Regions from separate parts of the Caballeronia sp. PC1 genome, predicted to be linked through region 1. Evidence: riboswitches for the same ligand, from Rfam matches in the RefSeq annotation. Region 1 holds a riboswitch; the other holds the start of a gene.
What was found. Region 1 has a riboswitch for manganese ahead of mntP (manganese efflux pump MntP). Riboswitches for the same ligand answer to the same signal wherever they lie in the genome.

Region 1 (3,402 bases):
AACGTGCGGCCATAGCCGATGGTTTCGCCGGGCGTAAGCGTCTGCACGCCAATGATGCGGCTCGACAGCGTCATCGCGGCGCGCAGACCGGCGTCTTCGATATGGCGCGCGCAGCCCGTCGGCGATGCACCGTACAGGATCGTTCCGGGCCGCACCCAGTCGCGATGCGCGCGCGGATGCCATAGCACCGCCGCCGAATTGGCCAGCGAGCGCGTGCCGGGCAGATCGCGCGTGACGGCGTCGAATGCGTCGATTTGCCAGTCGATGGCGCCGTCGTCCGCGTTCGCGAAATGGCTCATCAGACCGATGGCGCCGATCGACCCGATTGCCGACGCGCGCCGCCACGCGCGCTCGAACTCGCCCGGCCGGAAGCCGAGCCGGTTCATGCCGGAGTTCATTTTCAACTGGATATCGATGCGCTCGCGCGGCCGCGCGGCTTCGAGCATGGCAAGCTGCTCGTCGCAATGCACGGTAACGGTCAGCCGATGCCGGTCCGCCGTCTCGACATCCCTCGGTTCGAACACGCCTTCGAGCAGCAGAACGGGCTTCGTCCAGCCCAGTTCCCGCACGCGCACGGCTTCGTCGAGATCGAGCAGCGCGATGCCGTCGGCCTCCGCGAGCGCCGGATAGATGCGCTCGATGCCATGACCGTACGCATTCGCCTTGATGACGGACCACACGCGCGAAGACGGCGCGGTGCGTTTGACGACCCGGAGATTGTGACGAATGGCATCGAGATGGATGCGCGCGGAAATCGGACGTGGCATGGCGATCTGTATTTCAGTCAATAGGCAGTGGATTGACCGATCGTATCGATTCAATGGCAGTGGTTGTTAATATTTTTCCGCCAATTTTCAGTCGATACGCCTGATTCGCCGCCCTTCGCCGTCAGCTCAGATAGCCGAGATGCTCGGCCAGAATGACGCTGCCGACGCCGATCAGCATCACCCCGCCCGCAATCTCCGCGCGCTTGCCGATCGTCGCGCCGACGATCCTGCCGACCATCACGCCGATCGTCACCATCAGCATGGTCGCGAAGCCGATGGTCGCGGCGGTCGAGAAGATATCGACGTCGATGAACGCGAGGCCCGCGCCGACCGCCATCGCATCGATGCTGGTCGCAAAGCCCGTCAGCGCCAGCACCCAGAACGAATGCGAGTTGGGCTTTTCCTCCTCGTGACTCGGCGCGCCGAAGCCCTCGCGGATCATGCGCGCGCCGAGCAGGCCGAGCAGCCCGAACGCGATCCAGTGATCCCAGGCGGTCACGTATTGCGCGGCCGCCTTGCCGAGCGCCCAGCCAGCGAGCGGCGTCAGCGCTTCGATCACGCCAAAGATCACGCCGGTCTTCAGCGCTTCCGCGATGCGGGGCTTGTGCAGGCTCGCGCCCTTGCCGACCGCGGCGGCGAAGGCGTCGGTGGACATGGCGAAAGCAAGGAATATCGTGGATGCGAGGTTCATCGAGTAGCGCTCTGGTCGGGCAAGATGGAACGACAGAACGCGCGCCCGACCGGTCGCGAATTCTGTCGATGGTCTTGCCAACCTGTGACGGCTGCTCATGCCACGACCTGAACGGCCGAGCGTGTTGACATGAGCGCTTTTCCGGTGCGGAAAAGCCGGCTACTCCCCAGCGAAGAAACGTGAGCTTAACACGGCTGCGCGGCCGTTCCTGCGCTCGCAGGCCCATTGGGATAGAGTGAATCCGCAGTGCCGCGCCCTCACCGTTTCCAAGGAGGCACCATGCAGGCAGCCCATCTGACCCAGCCGGCCGCGCGCGAAGCGGTCGAGCGTCTCTATCGCGCGTTTGCCACGCAGGACGTCGCGCTCTTGCGCGAGGCCGTCACGCCCGACTGGGAATACCTTCCCGAGCCGCCCGGACAACGGCATGGCCCCGATCAGATGATCCCCATCTTCAAAGATCTCGCGAGCGCGCTGCCCGACATGCGCATCCAGATTCTCGACATGCTGGTGCAGGACAACCGCGTGGGCACGCGCGCGGAAGTGAGCGGCACACAGTCCGGCCCGCTGATGGGCATTGCCGCGACAAAAAAGCCGATCCGCTTCGCGATCCATTCGTTCCATGAACTGCGCGACGGCCGCGTGTCGAAGACCTGGCATCTCGAAGACTGGCTCAGCGTGTTCCGGCAACTCGACGCCGTGCCGCAGAAGATCGATCCGCCGGTCTAGCCGCGGCGCGTGGCGCTTTTCGCGTTCACGCGCAGAACATGCTCCACGCATAGTCCGACGAGCGTCGCGTCGAGGCGCTCCAGCGCGCACGCGGCCTCGCGCAACGCGGGCGTATCGGTGCCGAAGGAGTCGAAGAAAAGCAACTCGCGCTGACGGGCGGCCACCCGCGCCGATTGCACGGCCGCGCTCAGCTCACGCATGCGGCCGAATCCCGCCGCCCGCGCTTTCTCTTCCAGCAGCCCGGCCAACGCTTCGAGCGATTGCGGCGCGCTTCGCGCGATGCGGGCGCGTCCACCGTCGAAAAGGGATAAAAAGCGCAGCACGCTGCCGTGCAAGCGCCGATGCGCATCGACGAGATCGCGTATCGATTCGGCGCGCTCGTGATCGCGCGCCGCCTTGACGGTGATGATGGTCGCGCCGTAGCCGACGCCGGCGGACTCACGGCTGGAGGATTCGATGGTTTGCGTCAGCATGAAACGGTCGATGCGCTATATATGCATAAATATAGCGCATCGACGATTCGCCCGCGCGCATAGTCCATTTCCCGAAAGGAATTTGTTGCAATGCGTCGAATATGCTAACCTAGGGTTATTACCTAGTTAGTTACCCTAGTCAGGAGTTCGCTCATGGGCATCATCGCCGCCACCCCTATCGCTTTCGTTTCGTTCATCGCCGCCAAGCTGCAAAGCGCCGCGCGCGACGCCCTGGCCGCACGCGCGAAAGTCAGCGCCCTGATGGCTGAAGCCTACCGCCGCGCGTAAAGCACGACGAAGGCCCCCGCGCTTCATTGCAACGTGTAGGCGATCACGTAATCGCCCGCCTTCGTGCCGAGCGAGCCATGACCGCCCGCCGTCACGAGCACGTACTGCTTGCCGCTCGCATCGGCATAGCTCATCGGCGTGGCCTGTCCGCCCGCCGGCAGACGCGCCTCCCACAGCTTCTTGCCGTCGCGCACATCGTAGGCACGCACGTATTGATCGAGCGTGCCTGTGAGGAATGCGACGCCGCCCGCCGTCACCATCGTCCCGCCGAGACTCGGCACCCCGAGTGGCATGGGAATCGGCAGGGGCGCGCTGTCGCGGATCGTGCCGTTCTTGTGCATCCAGGCGATCTTGTTCGTGCGCAGATCCACCCCCGCCATGTAGCCCCACGGCGGCGCCTGGCACGGAATCCCGAGCGGTGAAAGAAACGCGCTGATCTCATAGCCGAACGGCGTGC
Region 2 (3,402 bases), on a different contig from region 1:
GCCTGATCGCTCACTGAACCGACACGCCGCCGAAGTTCACGCGCCCGAACGGACTCACGCTATAGCCGCTGACGTTCGCACGCGTAAGCGCGGCCGCTGTCGGATACACGAGCGGAATCCACAGCGCCTGATCGTGGATGATCTTCTGTGCATCGACATACGCCTTCGTGCGTTGCGCGACATCCGCGGTGGCCTTGCCGTCGGCAATGAGCTTGTCGAGTTGCGGATCGCAAAAGCGCGCGAAGTTGATGCCCGACTTCACCGCGTTGCAACTGAAGAGCGGCGACATGTAGTTGTCCGGGTCGCCGTTGTCGCCGGCCCAGCCCATGAACAGCATGTCGTGCTGACCTTGCTTCGCCTCTTTGATCAGCTCGCCCCATTCGATGATCTTCACCTGCGCCTTCACGCCGATCTTCGCGAGATCGGCCTGCAGCAACTCCGCGCCGGCCTTCGGATTGGGATTGAGCACGCTGCCGTTCGGACGCACCCAGATGGTCGTGTCGAAGCCATTTGGAAAGCCCGCGTCGGCGAGCAGCTTCTTCGCGTCATTCGCGGAATACTTGTACGCCGCGATGTTCTTGTCGTAGCTCCACGTATTCGGCGGGTACGGATTCACGGCGGCCGTGCCCGTGTTGTCGAACACGGTCTTCATATACGTCGTGCGATCGAACGCCATGTTGATCGCCTGACGCACCTTCGGATTGTCGAGCGGCTTCTTTTGCGTGTTGAGCGCGACGAACGCCGTCATGAACGCGGGCGCTTCGCTGACTTTCAGCGACGTGTCCTTCTTCGCGTCGATGACGTCCTGCGGCTTCGGCGACAGCGCAATCTGGCATTCGCCCGCCTTGATCTTCTGCGCGCGCACGGCGGCATCGGGCGTGATCGCGTAGATCAGGCGATCGACCTTCGGTTTCGTGCCCCAGTACGACGGATTGACGTCGTAGCGAATGATCGAATCCTTCGTGTAGCTCTTGAGCACGAACGGACCGGTGCCGATCGGCTTGCTGTTCAGATCGGTTTGCTGGTTCGCCTTCAGCAGCTTGTCCGCGTATTCCGATGAGTAGATCGATGCGAAGCCCATCGTGAGGATCGGCACGAAGGTCGCGTTCGGCTCGTTCAGCTCGAATTTCACGGTGCGGTCATCGACTTTCGTCACGGCCTTGATGAGCTTCACGAGGCCCATCGACTGCGCGTGCGGAAAGCCGCTCGCGCCCGCGATCTTGTGCCACGGATTGCTGTCGGACAGCATGCGTTCGAACGTGAAGACGACATCGTCGGCGGAAAGCGGCCGCGTCGGCTTGAAGTAGTCGGTCGTCTGGAACTGAACGTTCGGACGCAGATGGAAGGTGTAAGTCAGGCCGTCGGCGCTCACGTCCCACTTTTCGGCGAGCGAGGGCGCGACTTTCTTCGCGGCTTCGTCGTAGGAGACGAGCGTGTTGAAGACGACGTCCGCGGAGGCGTTCGTCGTCACGAGCGAATTGAACTGCACGACATCGAAGCCGTCCGGGCTCGATTCGGTGCAGACCGTGAGCGGCTTGGACATCGCCAGCATCGGCGCGGCGAGGCATGCAAGCGCTGTCGCCGTGGCGAGAATTTTCAAACGCATGAGATCTCCCGTGATCTTCATTCTTGTTCGTGGATAAAGTGGCGCATGCGCAGCAAGCGGCGCGCCCGGCGCGGCTAGGGTAGCGAATGCATCCGTCCGCGACAACGATTCGATCGGCATACGCTTATGCGACGCGCGAATCGCACCCGCGCGGCTTGCCGAAACGAGGCGCATCGGGCTAAACTTGCGCCGTCTTTGGGGAGTAGCCTTCCTTCGCGTGCGAAGGAGAACGCGTCAACATCCTCGGCTCTGCTGCCGTGGCGCGTTCGACCGGACCGGTTTGGCGAGACCATCGATGCGCAACGTCGTTCTTGGCCGGACGGCGCGTGGCGCATCGTGGTTCGCTCGACGTCCGGCCGTGGAATCATCCGTGTCCCCACAACTACAACATTCCTGTCGTTCGCGCACGCCTGCGCGCCCATCGCTTTTTTCGATGCGAGGCGCCGCATGACGATGCTCTTTATCGAACTTGCGCTCATGCTCGTGATCATTCTGATCGCGTCGGAGCTTTTCACGAACGCGCTCGAACATCTCGGCGAGCGGCTCGGCATATCCGAAGGCGTGACCGGATCGCTGTTCGCGGCGGTCGGCACGGCCTTGCCGGAGACGACCGTGCCGATCATCGCGTTGCTCGGCGGCACGCCCAGCCGTGCGGTCAACGAGGAAATCGGCGTCGGCGCGATCCTCGGCGCGCCGCTCATGCTCGCCACGCTTTCCACCTGCCTGATGACGGTCGCGATTCTCAAGTCGCGCGGCTTGCACGGCCGGATCATGCCGGAGCGCAGCGGCTTCGTGCGCGATCTCAACTTTTTCCTGATCGCGTTTCTGATCGCCTGCGCCGCGATGTTCGTGCCGCATCATGCGTGGCAGGTGCGCGCGATGTTTGCGGTCGGTCTCGTCGCGCTTTACATCGTGTATGTGATTGCGACGTTCAGGGCCTCGGCGCAGCTCGTCGAGGGCGGGCACGGCACGGAAGCGCCCGAGGCGCTGTTTGCGTCGCGGCTCGGATTGCGGACGTCGTTCGGCTCGATCATGTTGCAGTTCGTGGTGGGTATCGCGCTGCTCGTGGGCGGCGCGAAGGGCTTCATTCACGGGGTCGAGGGCGTGTCGCAGGCGCTGGGCATTTCGGCGTTGTTGCTGTCGCTCATCATCATTCCGATTGCGACCGAGCTGCCGGAGAAGGTGAACAGCATTCTCTGGGCGCGAAGGGGGAAGGACACGCTCGCGTTCGGCAACATTACCGGCGCGATGGTCTTTCAGGGGACGCTGCTGCCGGCGATCGGCATCATGCTGACGCCGTGGGAGCCGCGCATCGAAGTGCTGACGGGCGTGCTGATCACGCTCGCGGCGGCGGCGTGGCTCAGGTGCAATGCGAAGGCGAATGGGGTCGTGCTGTGGGCGCTGCTGGGGAATGGCGTGCTGTACTGCGCGTATCTCGTGCTGACCCTGACGCGCTGAAGCCGCGCCGAAAGCTGGAAAGAAGAATGCCCGTCGAAACGGGCATTGAGAGCGAAGCAGCGCGCCGACAGATCGGCGCGTTGTTGTTCTTTGCTGGTTTATCGGCGCGGAGAAAGAAAACTTTAGACACGCGCCGCATGATCTCGCCTTGGGCTTCCGCAGGCAGCGTCATTTGCCGAAACTGGGGCGGTTTCCCGCCTTATCTCCGCGCTTTGAAACCGCGCCGCTGATCGGATAATTCGCCCGATACCGGCAATGCTGCCGCTCAATGAACTCGGGAAGGCCGTGCGACGACTCGCGCGGACGCTCCGGGTAACTCAAGCACACCATGAACAGCC

Region 2: linked by a shared signal. The riboswitch ahead of LY284_RS12095 (sodium:calcium antiporter) and the one ahead of mntP (manganese efflux pump MntP) in region 1 are both predicted to bind manganese.

Annotation. Positions count from the first base shown of each region.
Region 1 is NZ_JAJUBH010000003.1:396,296-399,697, forward strand. It holds gene alr (alanine racemase) at 1-767, opposite strand, end outside; gene mntP (manganese efflux pump MntP) at 889-1,458, opposite strand; yybP-ykoY riboswitch at 1,468-1,638, opposite strand; gene LY284_RS26425 (ester cyclase) at 1,738-2,184, shown strand; gene LY284_RS26430 (hypothetical protein) at 2,181-2,657, opposite strand; gene LY284_RS38790 (hypothetical protein) at 2,811-2,945, shown strand; gene LY284_RS26435 (glucose/quinate/shikimate family membrane-bound PQQ-dependent dehydrogenase) at 2,969-3,402, opposite strand, start outside.
Region 2 is NZ_JAJUBH010000001.1:2,530,941-2,534,342, reverse strand. It holds gene LY284_RS12105 (MBL fold metallo-hydrolase) at 1-6, shown strand, start outside; gene LY284_RS12100 (ABC transporter substrate-binding protein) at 11-1,606, opposite strand; yybP-ykoY riboswitch at 1,787-1,964, shown strand; gene LY284_RS12095 (sodium:calcium antiporter) at 2,054-3,064, shown strand; gene LY284_RS12090 (hypothetical protein) at 3,091-3,294, shown strand; gene LY284_RS12085 (tetratricopeptide repeat protein) at 3,393-3,402, shown strand, end outside.